2 regions of the Sinomonas terrae genome follow, and region 1 is predicted to be linked to the other one. Evidence: predicted binding sites of a transcription regulator. Region 1 holds the regulator's gene; the other holds the start of a gene.
The links. The regulator HrcA, encoded in region 1, represses chaperone genes, less so after heat shock. The targets are predictions, from matches to a motif close to TTNGCACTCGNNNNNNNCGAGTGCNAA.
Positions count from the first base shown of each region.

Region 2: groL (chaperonin GroEL) is a predicted target of HrcA. The motif match lies at 1,655-1,681, and genes of this name have one in related genera.

Region 1 is NZ_JAKZBV010000001.1:2,141,648-2,153,169, reverse strand. Features, by position in the region: gene L0M17_RS10065 (PhoH family protein) at 1-209, opposite strand, end outside; gene L0M17_RS10060 (GerMN domain-containing protein) at 429-1,361, shown strand; gene L0M17_RS10055 (16S rRNA (uracil(1498)-N(3))-methyltransferase) at 1,382-2,158, opposite strand; gene dnaJ (molecular chaperone DnaJ) at 2,160-3,290, opposite strand; gene hrcA (heat-inducible transcriptional repressor HrcA) at 3,303-4,316, opposite strand; gene L0M17_RS10040 (DUF3097 family protein) at 4,519-5,412, shown strand; gene L0M17_RS10035 (DUF4870 domain-containing protein) at 5,463-5,867, shown strand; gene hemW (radical SAM family heme chaperone HemW) at 5,943-7,193, opposite strand; gene lepA (translation elongation factor 4) at 7,249-9,102, opposite strand; gene rpsT (30S ribosomal protein S20) at 9,419-9,679, shown strand; gene holA (DNA polymerase III subunit delta) at 9,756-10,784, opposite strand; gene L0M17_RS10010 (globin domain-containing protein) at 11,030-11,522, shown strand, end outside.
Region 2 is NZ_JAKZBV010000001.1:3,458,645-3,470,166, forward strand. Features, by position in the region: gene groL (chaperonin GroEL) at 1-1,445, opposite strand, end outside; gene L0M17_RS15940 (ABC transporter substrate-binding protein) at 1,752-3,023, opposite strand; gene L0M17_RS15945 (LytR C-terminal domain-containing protein) at 3,023-3,646, opposite strand; gene L0M17_RS15950 (DUF3263 domain-containing protein) at 3,694-3,945, opposite strand; gene L0M17_RS15955 (uracil-DNA glycosylase) at 4,083-4,856, shown strand; gene L0M17_RS15960 (siderophore-interacting protein) at 4,875-5,720, shown strand; gene L0M17_RS15965 (threonine/serine exporter family protein) at 5,725-7,191, opposite strand; gene L0M17_RS15970 (lipid II:glycine glycyltransferase FemX) at 7,203-8,282, opposite strand; gene L0M17_RS15975 (type 1 glutamine amidotransferase domain-containing protein) at 8,381-8,941, shown strand; gene L0M17_RS15980 (L-serine ammonia-lyase) at 8,990-10,387, opposite strand; gene gcvH (glycine cleavage system protein GcvH) at 10,420-10,800, opposite strand; gene gcvT (glycine cleavage system aminomethyltransferase GcvT) at 10,821-11,522, opposite strand, start outside.

The DNA of each region.
Region 1 (11,522 bases):
AGCCGTCGGATATTCGGGGCCTCGGCAGGGGGGCCGACGATGGTCAGCTCGTTGCCCCGAACGTGGAACGACACGGAGGGAAATTGCTCTTCGACGTAGCGGAGGGCTTCATCATGCGGTCCGAGGATGTGCACCATGTCCTCACCGGAAGCGAAGCGGAGAACCTCGGTCCGGGTCGTAGGAGTTGTGTGCGGAAACTCCGCTGTCAAATGCCTTCTCTCTCCTCGTGGGGTGCTTGCCGGTCCATGCTACCGCTAGGTATCAATCGGGCATCACTTGGGCAACGAAAGCCCGTGATCGGACATTCCCCCAGATTCGCTGTGCCAAGCTGGATGGTGCCAGGGGAGGCGCCGATTGGGGTCCGAGCGCAGCCCTGCGATGTGGGTGCCGGAGGGGCGCCCTGCCGATCAGTCCGGAGGATCACTTTCATGGCTGCCAGCCGACCGAGCCCCGCGCCGCGCCGCATGGTGCTGGCCGTCGGTGCCGCGCTCGTGGCCGTGCTCCTGGCAGCCTGCACTGCGAGCGGCCAGCCCCAGCCAACTATGGCCGCAGGTGCCTCACCCGGCATCTCCGCCTCCGCGAACGTCCCCCTCGAGACCTCCCAGACCTCGACCAAGTCTCCCGTCTACTGGCTTGGCCGCGCTCGGGATGGGGTCTACCTCTACCGAGAGTTCCGCGACGCCCCCGGGAGCGACAACGCCGTCGCCAAGGCGTTGCGCCTCATGATGTCTGCAAAGCCCCTCGACCCGAATCTGTTCAGCCCCTGGCAGTCGCCGAAGAAGCTCGCGGCGTCGATCTCCGGCACCAATGTCATCACGGTCGACGTCTCCTCCGACGCCTTCAACAGTTCGGTCGACGAGCAGACCGCGCAGTTGGCGGTGCAGCAGCTCGTCTACACTGCCAGCGCCGCAGCCGCCAGTGCCGGAGTCATCGACGCCAACCAGCCAGTCCAAGTCATGCTCCTCGTCGACGGACGCACCGACCAACTCGCGTTCAACCGCGTGCAGTTGGGCCAGCTGATGCAGCGCGACCCGGCGATGGTGGCGCCCATGTGGATCATCGACCCCCAGGCAGGCACGGCCTCACCGCACGGACAGCTCACCGCGGACGGACGGACGACGGCGCCCGGCTCCGAGGTCTTCTGGCAGGTCTCGCGGGCCGATATCAAGACGGACAAGGCACCGGTCGTCACGAGCGGCCACACAGTGTCCGCCCCTTCGGGCCAGAATCAAGGGCAGTATCGCTTCTCGATTGCCCTGCCCCCGGGCAAGTACGTGCTGCGCGTCTTCCCGAACGATCCTGGAGCCGGCGATCCCGCAGCGCTTGCATGGGATTCCAAGGACTTCACGGTCACCCGTTAGGCGGCGTGACTGCTCGAACGTCAGTTCTTTGCTGGCCAGCGCCCGAGGCGGTCGCCCGCGATCGCGAGGGCCGCGGGGCCGGCGGTCGACGATCGCAGCACGTGGGGCGCGAGGAGCGCGAGCTTGGCCCCGGCCGAGACGAAACGATCGAGTTCAGCGGCCGATATCCCGCCTTCGGGGCCGACGAGGAAGAGCACTTCCCCCTCGAACGGCGATTCGCCCGCGCTGAAATGATCAAGCACGGAGCTGAGACTCTCCACTGCCTCCTCATGCAGGACGACGGCGAGGGACGCCGCCGCGATGCGCGCGGTGAGTGCCGCGTCGTCGTGCGCTTCCTCGACCTCCGGCACCCAAGCCCGCCGAGACTGCTTTGCTGCAGCCGAGACGACCGCGCGCCATTTCGCGAGCGATTTGGCGCCCCGCTCACCCTTCCACCGCACAATCGAGCGTTCTGCCTGCCAAGGGATGACAGCGTCAGCGCCTAGCTCGGTTGCCGCCTCGGCAGCGAGCTCGTCGCGGTCGCCTTTGGCGAGCGCCTGCACGAGCACGAGCCGGTATGGTGGCCGCGGCTCGCGCTCTACGCTGTTGAGGACGACGGCGAGGAGATCGCCTTCCGCACGGGCCACCCGGCCCCGGCCACGCACGCCGCACCCGTCGACGAGGTCGACCGGTTCCCCGGGTGCGAGCCTTTTGACCGTTGCCGCGTGGCGGCCCTCGGTTCCCCTGACGGTGACGACGTCGCCCTCCCCCAGCGCCTCGAGCGAGCCCGGGTCGACGAAGAAGACGGGGTTGGACACGTCAGAGGTTCCCGAACTTGTCTCGCAGCTTCGCGAACATTCCCCCGCCCGTGCCGACGAGTTTCCCTTCTGCGACATGCTCTCCACGGAGCTTGGCGAGCTGCCTCAGGAGCTCCTCCTGCTCCGCATCGAGCTTGGTGGGGACCTCGACGTTGACGTGCACCAGCAGATCTCCGCGGCCGGCGCCCCGCAGGCGTGCCACACCGAGGTGCTGGAGCGTGATCACGTCGCCGGACTGTGTGCCCGGGTGGAGCGTGATGGTCTGTTCGCCGTCGAAAGTCTCGAGCGTCAGCTCGGTCCCTAGCGCCGCCGCCGTCATGGGGACGCTCAGGGTCGCGTGCAGGTTGTCGCCGTCACGCGAGAACGTCGTGTGCGTGGCGACCCGGATCTCCACGTAGAGATCGCCTGTCGGCCCGCCCGCCGTACCTGCCTCGCCTTGGCCGGCGAGCTGGATCCGGGTACCCGTGGAAACGCCGGCTGGGATCTTGACCGTGAGGGAACGCCGGCTGCGGACGCGGCCCTCCCCGCCGCACTCGTTGCAGGGGCTCGGGATCTCGGTGCCGAAGCCGCCGCACGAGGGGCATGTCGCCGTCGTCATGACCTGGCCGAGGATCGAGCGCACCGCGCGCTGGACGTGCCCGCTGCCGTGGCAGACGCTGCATCGCACGGGCTGTGTGCCCGGCTCGCAGCAGGATCCCTCGCAGCGGGTGCAGAGGACCGCTGTGTCGACCTCGATCTTCTTGTTGACTCCGAAGACTGCGTCCTTGAGTTCGATCCGGACCGCGATCAGGGCATCTTGGCCGCGTCGCACCCGGGAAGCCGGGCCCGTCTGCGCCCCTCCCCCTCCGAAGAACGTCTCGAAGATGTCCTGGAAGGCGAAGCCCGCCCCGTTGTAGGCGCCCGAGAACCCGTTGTCCGTCCCGTTCTCGTTGCCTGTCGCGTCGTAGACGCGGCGCTTTTCGGGGTCGGAGAGCACCTCATAGGCGTGGGTCACGGCCTTGAAGCGCTCCGATGCTTCCTCGCCCGGGTTGACGTCCGGGTGGAACTGGCGCGCCAGCTTCCGGTAGGCCTTCTTGATCTCCTCGCCGCTCGCATCCGGTGACACGCCGAGGGTTTCGTAATGGCTGCTCACTGTCTTCTTTCTCTAGCTTCCGGCGAGGATCTTCGAGAGGTATCGCGCGACCGCGCGTACCGCTGCCATCGTGGCCGGGTAGTCCATTCGGGTCGGGCCGAGAACGCCGATCTTGGCGTCGTCCCGTCCGTACCCCGTTGCCACGACCGAGGTCTCGGCGAGCGAGTCGGCGGCGGTCTCGTGGCCGATTGCCACTGCGACACCACGCGCATCGCTTGCCATCTCGGACAGGAGGCGCAGGAGCACAACCTGTTCCTCAAGGGCTTCGAGCACCGGTGAGATGCTCAGGAGGAAGTCGCTGTTGGACCGCGCGAGGTAGGCCGTGCCTGCCGTCACGATCCGCTCTTCGCGGCTTGAGGCGGCAAGGGCAGCAAGCCCTGCGGCGAGCTCTGCCGCGACGGCACGGTCCTCCGGGAGGAGCGAGTCCATGATCCCCGCCACGTTCGCCCCGACCTGCGCGACCGGCTTGCCTGCCGTTGCCGCAAGAAAGCCTTGGCGCAGCACCGCGAGCCTGTCGTGGTCGAGGTCCTCTCCCAACGTCACGACCCTCTGTTCGACGGTGCCGCTGTCTGCGATGAGCACGAGCAGGACCTGACGGGGGGCGAGGCCCACCGCTTCGACGTGGCGCACTCGCGCGCGGCCCAGCTGAGGGTACTGGACGACGGCGACCTGGTTCGTGAGGTGCGAAAGCAGCCGCACGGTGCGTTCGAGGACGTCGTCCAGATCGTCTGCACCTTCCAGGAGGGACTGGATCGCGTGCTTCTCCGCAGCAGAGAGCGGCCGTACTGCCGCGAGCTGATCGACAAAGACGCGATAGCCCTTGTCCGTCGGGACCCGGCCCGCACTCGTGTGCGGGGCAACAATGAGGCCATCGTCCTCGAGGGCGGCCATGTCGTTGCGGATCGTCGCGCTCGAGACGCCGAGACGATGGCGCTCCACGAGGGCCTTCGATCCAACTGGCTCCCGGTAGTGGACGTAGTCCTCGACGATTGCCCTCAGCACCTCGAGTTTGCGCGGCTCGTTCATTCCACCTCCCCTGCGGACATTGCTCGCTGCGTCCTGCGGACAGTACTCATTGCGCAACGCGCTTCCCGTACAGGACGTTCCTCAATTCCTTAGCACTCTCTCTACCCAAGTGCTAAATCTATTATGCGCCCCCCGCACGTCCACCCAGGGCATCGGGACACGCGGCCGGAAGGCCCCGAGCCGACGCCGTCTCGCCAGTAGCATGAAGCCGATCCAGATCTGGGCAGCAGTGCGAGGAGGCGAGGACCGGGTGTCCTACTACGACCAGTGGGGGCCGGCTGACATTGCCGCCCCCAAGAAGACCGTCCTGCCAGATGTGCCCATCGAGTTGGGCATGGTGCTAGAGGACAGCCAGACGGGGTGGGTGGGCGCGGTCACACGGGTCGAGAAGTCCGGCGGAATGCACGTCTTCAGCCTCGAGGATCGGCGCGGCAAGACCCGCTCGTTCGAACTCGGCTACGGATTCCTGCTCGAGGGGCGACCCGTCCGCCTCGCTCCCCCGGCCCCACGGCAGAAGGCGGCGGCTCCCAAACGGACCGCGTCGGGATCAGTCGCGGTCGACGGCGCTCGGGCGAGAGTGGCGCGGGCGAGTCGCATCTGGGTCGAGGGCAAGCACGACGCAGAACTCGTCGAGAAGGTCTGGGGCGACGACCTGCGCCTTGAGGGCATCGTCGTCGAGCCTCTCCACGGAGTAGACGACCTCGCCGCCGCCGTCGCGGACTTCCAGCCCGGTCCCGAGCGACGCCTCGGCATCCTCGTCGACCACCTTGTCGAAGGCTCGAAGGAGACGCGAATCGCCGAGAAGGCACTTGCGGTGCCCGGGGCCAGGGGGAACGTCCTGATCGTGGGGCACCCCTACGTGGACGTCTGGCAGGCCATTCGACCGCAGACCCTCGGGATCCCTGCGTGGCCGACCGTCCGCCGCGGACTCGACTGGAAGACCGGCATTCTCCGTGCTTTCGGCTGGCCTCACGAAACGTCCGAGGATCTCGGCCTTGGATGGCAGCGCCTCCTCGGCGCCGTCCGCACGTACGCCGATCTCGAGCCCGCACTCCTCGGCAGAGTCGAAGAGGTCATCGACTTCCTGACCGCCTGAGTTCGGTATTCTGAGGGCCAAGACCCTGTTCCCGAACGCAAGGAAGTGCTGTGTCCCAGAACTGGCAGGATCACCGTGAGCCCCAAGGGGGCAGGCTCGGGAAGGTCGGAGGCAGCGAGCCTTTTACCGCCAGCGAAGACCGTCAGTGGGCCACCCTCGCACATTTCGGCGGGATTCTCGGCTGCGTCCCCTCCCTGCTCGTCTACCTCTGCTTCAAGGATCGAGGCCCCTTTACGGCCCAGGAATCAAAGGAAGCGCTCAACTTCACGTTGCCTCCGACGCTCGCCGCGCTGGTGCTGAACCTGTTCTCGTTCATCCCCGTGATCGGTGTCTACCTTGCTGTGGTGGCGACGCTCATCTGGGTGGGGCTCGCGATCCTCTCCGTGACCGCAGGCATCGAGGTCAACCGCGGGCAGCCGTTCCGCTACCGATTCAATCTGCGGTGGATCAAGTGAGCCTGTTCGAGTAGACGCCGATCTGCCCGGACCCGGCCCTGCAGGTCCGGTCCGGGCAAAGGTGGCGTGCCCGGCTCAGGGCATGAGGCGGCGCACCACCGCGTCCGCGAGGAGCCTCCCCGCAAGGGTGAGGACGAGGCGCCCCTGGAACGCGGAGGGTCCGTCGACGAGACCCTCGGCAATGAGCCCCGCGACCTCGTGTCTTGACGACGCGGGGAGGACGCCGATCGGGAGGCCAGCGGCGAGTCGGAGCTCGAGGATGATGCGCTCCTCCAGGCGCGTCGCGTCGTCGAGCGTCTCACGTCCTGCGGCCGGCGATTCCGCTTGGGCCAGACGTGCGGCGTAGGCGCGCGGATGCTTGACGTTCCACCAGCGGACCCCGCCGACGTGCGAGTGCGCGCCCGGCCCCACGCCCCACCAGTCCCCGCCGTGCCAGTAGGCGAGGTTGTGGCGGCACTCGAACCTGCCCGCATCGGGGCTGTCGCCCTCTGCGCTCCGTGCCCAGTTGCTCACCTCGTACCAGTGGAAGCCGGCGCTGCCGAGGACCGCATCGGCGACCTCGTACTTGGCCGCGTGGTCGTCGTCGTCGACGTCAGGGACCTGACCGCGGCGAATCTGCGCGGCAAGGCGCGTGCCCTCCTCCACGATGAGGGCATAGGCGCTCACGTGATCTGGTTCGGAGGCGAGGGCGGCATCGAGGGACCAGCGCCAGTCATCCATGCTCTCCCCGGGGGTGCCGTAGATGAGGTCGAGGCTCACGTCGAGCCCGGCATCCCGAGCCCAGCGGACGGCCTCAGGGACACGGCTTGGAGTATGGGTGCGGTCCAGAACACGGAGGACGTGCGGGACCGCTGACTGCATGCCGAAGGATACGCGCGTGAATCCGGCCTCCCGCAGGGCAAGGAGGGAGTCAGGGGTCACCGAGTCGGGGTTGGCCTCCGTGGTCACCTCAGCGCCCGGCGCGAGGCCCCATTCGCCGACCGCTGCCTTGAGGATGGCGGCGAGGTCGTGGGCAGGCAGGAGCGTCGGAGTGCCTCCGCCGAAGAACACAGTGGACAGACGACGCCGGGGCACCCCTGAGGCGTCGAGCGCGCGAGCCGCGAGGCGCACCTCGTCGACGGCCGTCTGCGCGTACTCGTTCTGCGAAGCTCCCCCGCCCAGCTCGGCCGCCGTGTACGTATTGAAATCGCAATAGCCGCAGCGTACCGAGCAGAACGGGATGTGGGCGTAGAGCGAGAAGCTCCGCGCCTCGGCGTCTAGGGCCGCCTGGGGCGGCAGGACGCCGTCGGCCGGCGCCGGGTCCCCGAGCGGAAGGCTGCTGGCCAAACCTACGCCACCGCCTTCTGGTGGGCCGCAGTGAAAACGTGCACCTGGGTAGTACCTACTTCTTGGCCTTGTCCTTCGATTCGTCCGTGGTCAGCGCCGCGATGAACGCCTCCTGGGGAACCTCCACGCGGCCCACCATCTTCATGCGCTTCTTGCCCTCTTTCTGCTTCTCCAAGAGCTTGCGCTTGCGGGTGATGTCACCGCCGTAGCACTTTGCGAGGACGTCCTTGCGGATGGCGCGGATGTTCTCGCGCGCGATGATGCGGGAGCCGATCGCCGCCTGGATCGGCACCTCGAACTGCTGACGCGGAATGAGCTCGCGCAGCTTCGAGGTCATCATGACCCCGTACGAATAGGCCTTGTCGCGGTGGGTGATGGCGCTGAAGGCGTCGACCTGCTCGCCCTGGAGGAGGATGTCGACCTTGACGAGGTCCGCGGCCTGCTCTCCCTCGGCCTTCCAGTCGAGCGAGGCGTACCCGCGTGTCTTCGACTTGAGCTGGTCGAAGAAGTCGAACACGATCTCCGCGAGAGGCATCCAGTAGCGCAGCTCGACGCGGTCCTCGGACAGGTAGTCCATACCCTTCATCTGGCCGCGACGGCCCTGGCAGAGCTCCATGATCGCGCCGACGAATTCGTTCGGGGCGAGGATGGTGGCCGAAACCATCGGCTCCCGGACTTCCTTGACCTTGCCCGTCGGGAACTCGCTCGGGTTGGTGACCGTGACAACCGACTTGTCTTCGAGGGTGACCTCGTAGATGACGTTCGGAGCAGTCGAGATGAGGTCGAGATTGAACTCGCGCTCGAGGCGCTCGCGCACGATTTCCAGATGCAGCAGCCCGAGGAAGCCGACGCGGAAGCCGAAGCCGAGCGCCGCCGACGTCTCGGGTTCGTAGACGAGCGCCGCGTCGTTGAGCTTGAGCTTGTCCAGGGCATCCCGGAGATCGGGGTAGTCGGAGCCGTCCAGTGGGTAGAGGCCCGAGAAGACCATCGGCTTGGGGTCCTCGTAGCCGCCGAGGGACTGCGCCGCCGGGCGGGAGAGGTTCGTGACGGTATCGCCGACCTTGGACTGCCGCACGTCCTTCACGCCCGTGATGAGATAGCCGACCTCGCCAACCCCGAGGCCCTTGCTCGGGATGGGCTCGGGCGAGATCACCCCGATCTCGAGGAGCTCGTGGCTGGCCTTCGTGGACATCATCTGGATTCGCTCGCGCGGCGAGAGCGCGCCGTCGACCACGCGCACGTAGGTCACAACACCCCGATACGTGTCGTAGACCGAGTCGAAGATCATCGCCCGGGCGGGAGCCTTGGCATCGCCGACGGGGGCTGGGATGTCCTGCACAATGCGGTCGAGGAGGCCCTCCACGCCCACTCCGGTCTTCCCCGAGACCTTCAGAACCTCAGCCGGATCGCCACCGATCAGGTTGGCGAGTTCTTCGGCGTACTTCTCAGGCTGGGCCGCGGGGAGGTCGATCTTGTTCAGGACCGGGATGATATGGAGGTCGTTCTCCATGGCGAGGTACAGGTTCGCAAGCGTCTGGGCCTCGATGCCCTGCGCAGCGTCGACGAGCAGAACCGCTCCCTCGCACGCGGCCAGTGATCGCGACACCTCGTACGTGAAGTCGACGTGGCCGGGGGTGTCGATCATGTTGAGCGCATACGAGACGTCCTCGACCTCCCATGGCATGCGGACCGCCTGGGACTTGATCGTGATCCCGCGTTCGCGCTCGATGTCCATGCGATCGAGGTACTGCGCCTTCATATCGCGCGGCTGCACGACCCCGGTGAACTGCAGCATGCGGTCCGCGAGGGTCGACTTGCCGTGGTCGATGTGGGCGATGATGCAAAAGTTGCGGATGATCGACGGATCGGTCGCGGCGGGCACCGGTGCGGTGCGGGCCTGTGGAGACACCCTGTACGTCCTCTACTGCTCTGTGCGGCATGCTGTTCGTGCGCTGCTACTGCTTATCCAGCTATCCTGTGCCAGCGGGGCAATGCTGACTTCCCAGTCTCCCACGGATCCTGTCCTGCCGCAGAGCCCGGAGCCCGCGCCGCGCCGTGCGGGATGAAGGGATCGGGACGGCCTCGGTCTGCTACGATTGACTGCTGTGTGTCCGTGCAGGTCGACGGGCACTGATGGTCGGCTGCCATAGGCATCCCCACGCCGCTCAGTCGAGGCCGGCCTGAAAGCCCTCTAGACCCTGTTAGCGAAACAAGAAAGTTCACACGTGGCGAACATCAAGTCCCAGAAGAAGCGGATTCTCACCAACGAGAAGGCCCGCCAGCGCAACATGGCCGTCAAGTCCGAGCTCAAGACCCTCATCCGCTCGGTCAACGCGGCCGTCGAGGCATCCGACAAGGACGCCGCGAACTCGGCGCTGCTTCGTGCGACCAAGAAGCTCGACAAGGCTGTGAGCAAGGGCGTGATCCACAAGAACCAGGCGGCGAACCGCAAGTCGGCGATCGCCAAGAAGGTCAACGCGCTCTGACACACCCGTCAGGCAACAGCTGGGGCCGGGCATCCGCATGGATGCCCGGCCCCAGGTGGTTAAGTGGGCCCCGGGCTCAGCGGGCTCGCGCGGATGCACTCACGACGGCGAGGGCCCGCTCGACGGCGTAAGCCGGGTCCCGGGCGAGTCCCTTGACTTCGGCGTCGGCCTCGGCGACGGCTCGGATGGCCGTCGCGAGGCTCTTCGGTGTCCACCCCCGGATGTCGCGCTGAGCCTGCTCCACAAGCCAAGGCTGCAGACCGAGCGTTCGCGCGATGCTCTGGGCAGAGCCGTTCTCGCCCGCCACCTTCGCGAGCGTCCGCAGCTTCGAACCGACGGCGGCGACGATCGGAACGGGGTCCACTCCGGTCTCGACGGCATGTCGGAAGGTGGACAGCGCTAAGGCGGCGCGGCCGGCGAGTGCGGCGTCAGCCACCTTGAAGGCGGTCGCCTCGACCCGTCCGCCGAAGTACTTCTCGACGGTTGCGACGTCCACGGTCGACGTCGAATCGAGCTGAAGCTGACTGCATGCCGCCCCCAGTTCCGCCAGGCTGCTGCCAACTGCTGCTACGAGGGCGTCGATTGCCTCGCGCTCGATCCGGCGCCCGGACCCCTTGAATTCGGCGGCGACGAAGGCCGCCTTGTCCGCGTCCCTCTTGAGCGGCTGGCAGTCGACGACTGGCGCCCCCGAGCCGCGCACGGCGTCGAGGAGCTTCTTCCCGCGGGTTCCGCCGGCGTGCCGAAGGACGAGGACAATGTCCGGCTCCGGAGCGGAGAGGTAGGCCAGAGCGTCCTTGAGGAAGTCCTCGTTCATCGATTCGAGGCCGCTCGCCTCGATGTACTTCTGCTCGCCGAACAGTGACGGGGACGCCGCGAGCAGGAGCGCGCCGGGTGCGTACGTCTGGGCATCGAGACGCGTGAGCTCAAGATCGGGATGCGCGGTGCGCGCCTTTTTCCGTATGGAATCCATGGCTCGCGCCGCAAGGTAGTCCTCGGGCCCGGAGACGAGAACAACCGGAGCGGGAGCGGCGCTCCTGAAATCGATCCCAGCTGCGGAGGAGTTCGAGGGCCCCGATCTCGGGGCTCGCCGTCCTGCGGCCGCCATCATGATCCTTCTCCGAGCGCCGTGGAGTTCACAGACCAACCTTGCCATGTGCCGGGACTTCGGCCAACTTGCCAGCCGCTCGAAGGCACCGACAACCGGGCGTGCGCCGTCCCGATTGGTATTGGCGCAGCCGGAGCGTGTAGCTTTCTGCGAGCGGCCCTTGGCTGCTTGGGGGACCTGGGCTCGAAGGAGCCCTTCTGGACCTCAGGCAGAGAACGCGCGTACAGCGCGGAAGGGACGGCTACATGGATTCGAATGCCCTGAAGCGGACGTGGTCCATCGCGACCGCCCAGGGGGACGAGGTTCCGCTGTACTTCTACTCGCACCTCTTCGCCCACCACCCAGAGCTGCGGGAGATGTTCCCGGTGGCGATGGGCGCCCAGCGGGACAAGCTGTTTGCTGCACTGGGTCATATCATCAGCCGCGTGGACCGGATCGATGAGGTCAACGGATTCCTCGGCCAGCTCGGACGCGACCACCGACGATTCGCGGTCGTCCCGGAGCATTATTCGATGCTGGGTTCCTCGTTCCTGGCTACCCTCCAGCGCTTCGTGGGAGCCGAGTGGACCGAGCAGGTCGCGGCGGACTGGGCGGAGGCCTACGGGCTCATCGCCAAGGTCATGGTCATCGCCGCCGAGGACGCCTCGGACGAAACTCCGCCCTGGTGGGATGGGGAAGTGACCGCCGTCGAACGCCGAAGCCTCGACGTCGCCGTCCTGCAGGTGCGCCTCCCCCACG
Region 2 (11,522 bases), 1.3 Mb from region 1:
TGGCCGGTGGCAGCGTTGAGGCCGTGGCCGGCGGGCAGGCCGCGGACCTTGTCAGCAACGACGCCCGGCTCGAGGCCAGCGTTGAACGCGATCTGCTTGAGCGGAGCCTCGATCGCGATCTTCACGATGTTGGCACCCGTGGACTCGTCGCCCTCGAGGTTGAGGTTCGCGAACGCCTTGGCGCCAGCCTGGATGAGGGCCACGCCACCACCGGCGACGATGCCCTCTTCGACGGCAGCCTTCGCGTTGCGGACGGCGTCCTCGATGCGGTGCTTGCGCTCCTTGAGCTCGACCTCAGTGGCCGCGCCCGCCTTGATGACGGCGACGCCGCCGGCGAGCTTGGCGAGACGCTCCTGGAGCTTCTCGCGGTCGTAGTCCGAGTCGGAGTTCTCGATCTCCGCGCGGATCTGGGCGACACGGCCGGCGATCTGCTCGGCGTCGCCAGCACCTTCGACGATCGTGGTCTCGTCCTTGGTCACGACGACCTTGCGGGCCTTGCCGAGGAGCTCGAGGGTGGCGTTCTCGAGCTTGAGGCCGACCTCCTCGGCGATGACCTGGCCACCCGTGAGGATCGCGATGTCGGTGAGCATGGCCTTGCGGCGGTCGCCGAAGCCCGGAGCCTTGACGGCGACGGACTTGAACGTGCCCTTGAGCTTGTTGACGATGAGCGTGGCCAGAGCCTCGCCCTCGACGTCCTCAGCGATGATGAGGAGCGGCTTGTTGGCCTGCATCACGCGCTCGAGGACCGCGACGAGGTCCTTCACCGAGCTGATCTTGGAGTTGACGATGAGGATGTAGGGATCCTCGAGGACCGTCTCCTGGCGCTCCGCGTCGGTCACGAAGTAGGCCGAGAGGTAGCCCTTGTCGAAGCGCATGCCCTCGGTGAGCTCGAGCTCGAGGCCGAACGTGTTCGACTCCTCGACGGTGATGACACCCTCCTTGCCCACCTTGTCGAGGGCCTCGGAGATGAGCTCGCCGATCTGGGGGTCGCCGGCGGAGATGGACGCGGTCGCGGCGATCTCCTCCTTGGTCTCGATCTCCTTGGCGGACTCGAGGAGCTCGGCCGTGACGGCGTCGACGGCCTTCTCGATGCCGCGCTTGAGCGAGAGCGGGTCGGCGCCTGCGGCGACGTTGCGGAGGCCTTCCTTGACGAGGGCCTGCGCGAGGACTGTAGCGGTGGTGGTGCCATCGCCAGCGACGTCGTCGGTCTTCTTGGCGACCTCCTTGACGAGCTCCGCGCCGATCTTCTCGTACGGGTCGTCGAGCTCGATCTCCTTGGCGATCGAGACGCCGTCGTTGGTGATCGTGGGGGCGCCCCACTTCTTCTCAAGGACGACGTTGCGGCCACGCGGGCCGAGAGTGACCTTGACAGCGTCGGCCAGCTGGTTGAGACCGCGCTCGAGGCCGCGACGGGCCTCTTCGTCGAATGCAATGATCTTGGCCATGACGGCTTCTGTCCTTTCGGGACGATCGTGTGGTGAGCGCACCCGCTGCAGCGCCCGCGACGGCCGGCGCCAGCTTCCCGTTCCTTCCCGGTCGGCGGACGCCTCACCCCAGCGAGGTGTTCCCTTCCCCCCTCGGACGACGGCGGTCTGGCGAGCCTTTGCGAACCCGCCGACTTAGCAGTCAACCCGTGGGAGTGCTAGGTCAATAATTAGCACTCTGCCCGGTCGAGTGCAAGCGCCGACTGCGCTTCATGCCAATCGCGAACAGAGCGGCGTCAGAAGCGGGGATCTCCGTCAGTGCGGAGGTCAATGCGCGACAGTTTGGGTGCCGGCTTGATGCGCCGTGTTGTCAGTCCCATAGCTCATGACGGTGAAGTTCGCGGTCGTGATGTCGCCGTTCGCGTCGAAGGCAATGGGCCCAGACTGACCGTCATAGTCGATGGGCTTCCCCTTCGACTCGAGACCGAGGCAGTCTGCGAGCGCCGTGCACTTCGTCCGGGGAGCCGCTCCCCCGCGCCCCGCCGTACCGCCCGATACCCCGATTAAGTGCGAGGCGATGGAGGCCCCGGCGTCGTCCTGGGCTTCACCGGCGGCGAGGATCGCGAGGGCTGCGGCGTCGTACGCCTCCGCGGCAAACGTCATGTCCTTCAGCCCGGGAGACTGCTTGAGGATCTCCGTCTCGAACGCTGCGCTCGGGAAGAGGCCCGGCACAAGGCCGCTCGCGCCGTCGAGCGCTCCGCTGGCCAGCCCCGTGGCGTACTGGGCGACGGCGGCGTCGGCGAGCAGGATCTTCGAGCCGGGGACTCCGGCATCGTGCACCTGGGCGAGCACCGCCTGCGCCTCGTCGTGGGCAACGACGACGACCGCTCCCGCGCCTGCGGCACGGGCGGCGGCCGCGGCGGACCCGGCGTCGTGCCCTGAGAACTCGCCGCTGCCCTTCTCGGCCAGCCCCGCCGCCTTTGCCGCGGCGGCGACGGCGTCACCAACGTCCTGCCCGTAGGCGCCCTTCTGCCGCAGGACAGCGATGCTCGTCGCGTCCTTGCCCTTCGCCACGGCCACGAGGGCGGCACCCTCGGCGGTCTCGGGCGGAGCGGTGCGGAAGTAGTAGCCGCCACTCCCGTAACCCGAGAGCGCGGGGTCGAGGTTCGCCGGCGAGATGAGGACGGTCTTGGCCTTGTCGAGGACGTCGATGGCCGCGGGGGCGCGGCTTGAGTCCGTTGGCCCGATGACGACGTCGGCCTTCGCCGCCACGAGCTGGCGCGCGGCCGCCGCGGTGTCCGAGGTGACGGAGGGCTGCAGGAACTCGATAGGGCGCCCCTTGTGGCCGCCCGCGGCGTTCGCCTGCTGGATGGCGAGTTCGACGGCGGCCTGCTGGGCATCGTTCAGGAAGGCCGCCGAACCGGTGTTGTCGAGCAGCATGCCGATGCGCAGCACACCGTCGCCGGAGGCCTCGGTCTGGGCGAGCCGGGCGTTCGTCGCGAAGACCGAACACGCCGAAAGTCCCAGGACGGCGACAACGCCCGCGCCGGCCCGGAGCGCAGCTCGGCCTGCCGACCCGGCTCCCGGACGGCGGATCACTAGCCCGTGTACCCGGGGCCGATCACGGCAGCGAGCGGGTAGCCGAGCTGCTGCGCCTGCAGGACGGTGGCGATGCCGAGGTCGGAGGCGAGAGCGTCCGCTGAGGCCTTCTGGGTCGGGTCACGGTAGAAGACGACGGAGGTGTTGACGGGCGTTCCGGACCAGTTCCCAACTGCAGCAACCGTCCATCCGGCGGAGCGGGCCGTCGTTGCGACCTTGTTGCCGAGCCCAGACGTCGTGGTCGCGTTGTAGACGCCCACGGGGAGGGTCCGGTCTGCGGCCGCTGCGGTTGGTGTCGGGGTGCTGGGCGACGTGGCGGTTGGCGAGGCGGACGTCGACGGGGCGCTGCTCGGGCTGGGAGTCGTGGTTGGGGACGCCTTAGGGGTGCTGCTCGCCGTCGTGTGCGAGGTGCCCGCGGGGGCCGGGGACGAGGTCGGGCGGAGGAGCTTGGGCACGAGGAAGAGCGCGGCAGCGACCAGCACGACGACGACGGCCGCGGCCAGGAGGACCCACGCGAAGGCCCCCCGGCGACCCGTCGCGCTGGTGACGCGGGTCCGATGCACTCCTTGGCGCCGTGGGGTCTCGGGGATGTCGTCGAACTCGTCACGGGGGTAGGTGCTCATGGCGTCAGGTCCTCGTCCGATGTTCCGCTGGGGAGACCGCGGCAGGCTCACGCGCTGCCGCTCAGGCGACGAGCCGTGCGCGCGCGCTGCCGCGACGTCCTAAGTCTACGCAACCTCTTCACGAGCATTGGGTCATGCGCAAGCGCCGCCTCGGTGTCGATCAGGGCGTTGAGGAGCTGGTAGTAGTGGGTGGCCGAGAGGTCGAAGAGCTCCCGGATCGCCTGTTCCTTGGCACCGGCGTACTTCCACCAGTTGCGCTCCAGGGCGAGCATCTGGATCTCCCGCTCCGAGAGCCCCATCCGGTCCTCGCGCTCCCAAGCCTCTCCCGGCTCCGCTGCACCCACGTCCGCTCCCTTCGGCCGACCTTCCAAACCTCGCATCAGTCTAGAAGGGAACTACACACGTGTCATTCGCCTCGGGTGCGAGACTGGAGACCGTGACCGAGACCGAGCCGCTCTTCGAGCTCCCAGATGGACCGTCCCGCGCGGAATCCACCCCGCCCCTGCCGACCCCAGCCGAGGAGGCCGAGTCCCTCGCCGCGATGGCCAATGCGCCGCTCGAAGACCTCATGCACCCCGAATGGGCTGCAGCGCTCGCACCGGCTGAGGCCGCGCTCCGCCGGGCCCTGCGCGCTGCGGCGAAGGACGCCGCGGCCGGCGCCGTCATCCTCCCGCCGCCCGGCGCCGTCCTCCGCGCGTTCCGCGATCCGCTCTCGGCGGTCCGTGTGCTCGTCATCGGCCAGGACCCGTATCCCACTCCCGGCCATTCGATGGGGCTGTGCTTCTCGGTGCGCCCCGAGGTCGCCCCTCTACCGCGGAGCCTCGCCAACCTCTTCCGGGAGTTGGCGGACGACGTCGGGGCGTCGCCTTCGTGCGGAGATCTCACCGCGTGGGCGGGGCAGGGGGTTCTCCTGCTCAACCGAGCGCTCACGGTGAGGGCCGGAGACTCGGGCTCCCATCGCCGCGTGGGCTGGGAGGAAGTGACAGACGCGGCGGTGCGCGCCGTCGTCGGCCGCGGCCTTCCGCTCGTGGCCATCCTGTGGGGCAGGAACGCTCAGTCCGTCCGGCCGATTCTGGGCACGACGCCGATCATCGCCTCCGCGCACCCCTCGCCGCTGAGCGCGTCTCGCGGATTCTTCGGTTCGCGTCCGTTCAGTCGGGCCAATTCATTACTCGTCGAACAAGGTGCAGAGCCGATCGCGTGGGGCTGAACGGCTATTCTGGGCCGCATGACATCAGCCTCCACCACCACGGCTCCCGCCAAGAAGCCCCGCCCCACGCTGGATCTGGTGGTTGCCCGGACCGAATGGCTCACGCCGCACCTCGTGCGCGTCGTCGCCGGCGGCGCGGGCTTCGACGCGTTCGCTGACAACGGGTTCACCGACAAGTACGTCAAGGTCTCGTTTCCCACCCAGCTGCCAGACGGAGCATGGCCCGAGGGCCCCGTGGACATCGCGGCACTGCGCGAATCGCTCCCTGCCGAGCAGTGGCCCGTAACGCGCACCTACACCGTCCGATCCTTCGACCCGGAGGCCCGCGAGCTCGCGATCGACTTCGTAGTGCATGGCGACGAGGGCGTCGCTGGACCGTGGGCGGCCGCCGCAAAGCCCGGAGACAGGCTCATCTGCACCGGCCCGGGCGGGGCCTACTCCCCCGATCCCGAAGCCGAGTGGCACCTGTTCGCCGCCGACGAGTCCGCGCTGCCGGCCGTCGCCGCCGCCATCGAGGCCCTCCCCGGCGAGGCCCGCGGGATCGCGTTCCTCGAGATCGGCTCCGGCGCCGACGTCATGGAGCTCGAATCGCCCTCAGGCATCGACATCCGGTGGATTTCGCGCGAGGGCGAGCCCGCGGGAGAGACCGTGGTCCTCGCCCAGGCCATCGCCGATGCCGAGTGGCTGCCCGGCACGCCGAGCGTCTTCGCGCACGGCGAGCGTGGGGCCATGAAGGAGCTCCGCGCCATCTTCAAGCAGCGCGAGCTGCCGCGCGAGAAGCTCTCACTCTCGGGATACTGGGCGCATGGCCGAGTTGAGGACCAGTTCCAGGCCGAGAAGAAGATGCCGGTCGGCCAGATCTAACAGTTCAGCGGCGCATCCAGCGGCGGCGCCGTTCGACCGACCCTGCCTTCTGGGTGAACGGGCGGGCCAGATGGTCGCCGAGCACAACACCGGCCGCCGCCCCGAGGATGATCGCCATCGCGGTGAGCATCCCTCCCGCCCCGGCACCGGTCTGATTGACGTCGAGCGTCGCGACGTACATCGAACGGAAGATCGTGAGGCCGGGCAGCAGGATCAGTGCGGCCGGAACGGCCACGACGAGCTGCGGCGCGCCCATCTTGAGCGCCACGATCCGGGCGAGGAAGCCGATGACGACGGCGCTCGCCGCCGGAGCGACCCTGTCGCCGACGCCGGTGAGCTGGACGCCCGTGAGGACGAAGTACCCGACGACCCCCACGAGCGCCGTCGGCACCACGAGCCGCCGCGACGTCTGCTCGGTGACGGCGATGGCGGCAACGGCCGCCCCGATGAGGATCACCTGGACCCAATACGGGTACGAGGGCGGAAAGGTCTGCGTGACGTCGATGCGGGACACGCCCAGGAGCTCGCCTGCGAGGAACGCGACCGCGATCCCGGCCACGAGGGCCGCGAACGTGAGGAACGCGGAGAGGAAGCGTCCCGCGGCCGTGACCGGGAAGCCGTTGATGGCGTCCTGGGTGGCAGAGACGAGCCGTGAGGTGGGCAGGAGCAGGAGGATCCCACCGACGACGACGATCGCCGGCGCGATCGTCATCTTGGCCCAGAACATGAGCAGCGCGATAAGTGTCACGAGGAACGCGCTCGCGAGGGTCGTGAAGAAGTCGGGGACGCGCCACCGCCCCATGACCCGGGTCACGAGCGAGACGCCGAGGTTGCTCAGGAACGCGATGAGCGAAGCCATGAGCCCGCCGCCGAGCACGCCGACGAACAGTGCGGCGAAGAGCGAGTAGGCCGCCGTCACCGCCCAGCGGGGGAAGGGCTTCGCGCGCTTCGTGATGCCTTGGAGCCGCCGCATCGCCTCGTCCCGGCCCACCCCGCCGGCGGCGATCTCGCTCACGAGCTGATGCACGAGCGCGAGCCCCGCATAGTTGCTCGTCCACGAACGGACGACGCGGAGAAGCTGGATCGGGGTCTGATCCCTGGGAGAGTAGTTGATCGCAACCGACTGATTGGTGATGTCGACCTCGATGTGCTGCAGCCCGAGCGCGGCCGTCACGGCGATCATCGAGGACTCGACTTCGAGAGCGCCCGCGCCGTATCGGAACATCGTCTCGGCGAGGAGCAGCGTGAAATCGAGGGTCCGTCGCGCCGACTCGTCGACGCCGCCCACTTGGATGGTCGGGTTCGCATAGGGGCTGGCGGCGAGCCGGTCCACGATCGAGAGCGGCGCGGTGGGTGGGCTGTCGCCGGTCATGAGCCGCCGCAGCATGCGGACCGCTGCAGCGTTGTTCGCCCGCGCTTGTGCGGGCGAGATGGGAGGCATCGGCCGGGTGCGTGCGTCCTCTTCGCCCATGATGCCTTCCCTCAGTAGAACTGCTGACCCGTGCGCCGGGTGTAGAGCTGCCGTGCGACCCGTTCGCCCGCCGTCGTCCATGCGGTGTACCGCGGGACGTCGATGATGTAGTCCCAAGCCCCGACGAAGTCCGTGACGGACTTCGTGAAGGAGGTCTTGAAGAGGCCGAGCCCGTGGAACGGGTGGGAGGTGTCCTTGAGCTTGTCGGCGGGCGGGGTGCCGCAGAAGTCGTACTCGGTGCAGCCGAGGGTCTTCATGTCGAGGATCGCGGTCCACTGGACGAGGTGCGAGTCGCCGTACTGGGAACGTTGCTGCAGGGAGCCGCCGTCCTTGTACGTCGCCTTGCGCCCGTAGTTGATGACGAAGGCACCGACGGAGGGACGCCCGTTCTCGTACACGAAGTAGAGCCGGCCCTGCCCACGGGAGGTGAACTCGGTCCAGAACTGGCGGTAGTACTCGAAGCTGCGGACTTGGGCGCCGCTGCGGGACTTGGTGTTGAGCGTTCCCGTCATGAGCGCGTGCATGGTGCGGTAGTTCGCGAGCGTCGGCTCGGCCACCTCGACCTGGACGCCCTCGCGTTCGGCGCGGCGGACGGCGTTCCGCCCACGGGAATGGAGGCTGCGCAGGAGCGGACCGGGTTCCGGAGTGATGTCCAGGATCGCGGTGGAGTCATTCGGCTGGAGGTTGAACGACTTCACGAGGCCGGCCTTCGAGAACACGGCGCGCGCCGCGTCCGAATCCACGATGTCGGGTTCGATCTTCACCGCGAACACCCGGAGCTTCTCCCGCTCGACGAGTTCCTTGACGGCCTCGAGGGCCGCCGGCACGTCGTCCACAGATGCGACGTCGGGGCCCTTGATGAGGTACCAGAGCCGGCCCATCACGGGGAACGACTTTTCGAGGACGAGGTTGTAGCTGCTCTCCTCGGGCCCGTCGAGGACGAGATACCGGATGTCCCAGCCGAAGTTCTTCTTGACGGCGGCGAATGCGGCCGACTGCAGCAGGTTCCCGCCGTTGGGATTCGCGGTGACGTGCTTGTCCCAGTGCTCGATTTCGTCCTGGCTCGCGAAGCGCGCGGTGAAGCTGCTCAAGGTAGGGTGCGTCCCTTCGGTCGGGTCTCGGGGCCTAACCCAGTCTAGTCGCCGGGAGGTGTGCGGTTTACCACGCTGCCAGTGGGTAGCGACGAGATATGGCGAACAACATCAGAGGCAAGAAGGTTGCGTTCCTCCTGACCAACGGCGTCGAGCAGGTCGAGCTGACCGAGCCGTGGAAGGCGGTCGAGGAAGCCGGCGGCGATCCAGCGCTCGTCTCGCCCGAGGAGGGCCAGATCACGGCGATGAAGGGAGACTGGGAGCACGGCGAGTCGTTCCCTGTCGACGTGACGCTCGACCAGGCCGACCCGAATGACTTCGACGCGCTCGTGCTTCCGGGCGGCACCGTGAATGCCGACAAGATGCGGCTCGAACAGAAGGGCGTCGAGTTCGTGAAGGCCTTCCTCGAGGCTGGCAAGCCCATCGCCGCGATCTGCCACGGGCCGTGGATCCTCATCGAGGCCGGCGCCGTCAAGGGCCGCGAGATGACCTCCTACGCGTCGCTCCAGACGGACCTCAGGAACGCCGGCGCGAACTGGGTGGACCGCGAGGTGGTCACGGACCGCGGACTCACGACATCCCGCAAGCCCGACGATCTCGCGGCGTTCTGCAGCAAGATGCTCGAGGAGATCTCAGAAGGGGAGCACGCCGAGGCGTAGCGGCGCTAGCCCCTCCCTCTCAGCACTCCCCTCTCAGCACTCCACCTCTCAGCACTCCACCACGTTGACGGCGAGGCCGCCCATGGCGGTCTCCTTGTACTTGCTGCTCATGTCGCGCCCGGTCTCGCGCATCGTGACGATGACCTCGTCGAGCGAGACCCGGTGCGAGCCGTCGCCCCATAGCGCCATCTTGGCGGCGTTGATCGCCTTCGCCGCCGCGATGGCGTTGCGCTCGATGCACGGCACCTGGACGAGGCCCCCGATCGGGTCGCACGTCAGGCCGAGGTTGTGCTCCATGGCGATCTCGGCCGCGTTCTCGACCTGGGCGGGGGTCCCGCCCATCACCTCGGCGAGGCCCGCGGCCGCCATGGACGACGCCGAGCCCACCTCGCCCTGGCAGCCCACCTCGGCTCCCGAGATGGAGGCCTGCTCCTTGTAGAGCACCCCGACGGCGCCGGCCGCGAGCAGGAACCGGACGACGGCGTCGTCCTTGTCCTGTTGGGTCGCGCCCGCCATGCCGGGGGCGTAGTTGAGCGCGTAGTACAGCACCGCCGGAATGATCCCGGCCGCGCCGTTCGTCGGCGCCGTCACCACGCGCCCGCCCGAGGCATTCTCCTCGTTCACCGCCAGGGCGATGAGGTTGACCCACTCCTGCCAGTACAGCGGATCCCGGTCCTTGTCCTCCTTCAGGAGGCGCTCGTGCCAGTCGGGGGCACGACGGCGGACCTTCAGTCCCCCGGGCAGCAGCCCCTCCCGCTTGAGGCTGGACTCGACACAGGCCTCCATGACATGCCAGATGTGCAGGAGCCCCTCGCGGATCTCCTCCTCGCTGCGGGAGGCCTTCTCGTTGACCAGCATGATGTCGCTGATCGATAGGCCCTTCGACGCGCACCGGCCCATGAGCTCGGCGGCCGTGTGGAACGGGAACGGGAGCTCCTGCTTCGACTCCTCGAGCTCCTTCTGGGCCGCTTCCTCCTCGCCCTCGCGGACAATGAAGCCGCCGCCTACCGAGAAGAAGGTCGCGTCGTGCAGGGTCGCTCCGCCGTCGTCCTCGACCTGGAACCGCATGCCGTTCGTGTGCCTCGGCAGCACCGTGAGGGGGTGCAGGACCATGTCCTCGACCCCGTACTCGAGCTCGCGCCCGCCTGCAAGGTTGAGCCTGCCGGTCTCGGCGATCGAAGCCAGCCGCTCCTCGACCTGCTCCGGGAGGATCTCCTCGGGCTCGAAGCCCTCGAGCCCGAGGAGCACAGCCGTGAACGTCCCGTGCCCGCGCCCTGTCGCGGCGAGCGAACCGTAGAGGTCCACGCGCAGGGACGCGACATCGTCGAGCAGCCCACGCTCGCGCAGCTCGTGGGCGAACACGGCCCCGGCCCGCATGGGGCCGACGGTATGAGAGCTCGAGGGGCCGATGCCCACCGAGAACAGTTCGAAGACGCCGACGGCCATGCCGGATTCCTTCCTGGATCAGCTGACGCGGGTTAGAGCTCTCCGCCGTTCTTGGAGGCGTACTCCTCGGGAGAGAGCAGCGGGCCCTCCGAGGTGACCTCGACGGTGAAGAGCCACCCGGCGCCGTAGGGGTCCTCGTTGACCAGCGCGGGGTTGTCGATCGCCTCCTGATTGACCTCGACGACGGTGCCGCTCACCGGCGAGTACAGGTCGGAGACGCTCTTTGTCGACTCGATCTCGCCGCACGTCGTTCCTGCGGTGAGCTCGCTGCCCACCTCGGGGAGGTCGAGGTAGACGACGTCGCCGAGCGCGTCTGCCGCAACGGCTGACACACCGATCTTCGCCGGAGCGGCCTCGGTGTCGAGCCACTCGTGTTCTTCGGAGTACCGGAGGCCGGTCTGGACTTTGCTCATGGCTGGGGATTTCCTCTCAGTCACTTCTGACGCTTGTAGAACGGCAGTGCTACTACCTCGAACGGCTCGGCCTTGCCCCGCAGGTCCACCTCAAGCCGGGTGCCCGGCTCCGCGATTTCGACGTCGACGTACGCAAGCGCGACCGGATAGCCGAGCGTGGGGCTGGGCTGACCCGAGGTCACCTCTCCGACCTGCTGACCTTCCTTGAGGACGGCATAGTGCGAGCGGGCCGCGCGCCGCCCGAGGCCGCGAAGGCCCACGAGACGCCTGCCGCTCGTGGTGCCCGCGCCGTCGTCCTTCTTTGCCTGGAGCGCGGTGCGACCGACGAAGTCGCCTTCCTTGGACTTGAGGGCGACGACGCCGCCCAGCCCTGCTTCGAAAGGCGTCACCTTGCGCGAGAGCTCGTTGCCATAGAGGGGCATGCCGGCCTCGAGGCGCAGCGAGTCGCGTGAGGCGAGGCCGCACGGGACGAGCTCGCGGCCCTCGCCGGCCGCGCGCACGGCGTCCCACAGTTCGGCTGCGCGCTCGTTGGCGACGAACAGCTCGAAGCCGTCCTCACCGGTGTAGCCCGTGCGTGCCAGAAGCACCGGGACGCCGGCTGCTTCCAGCTCGACCGCCGCGTAGTACTTGAGGCCCGTCACCGCCTCGGCCTGCTCCCCGGGGACGAGTGCGAGGACGATCTCCTGCGCGTTCGGCCCCTGCACCGCGATCAACGACGTCTC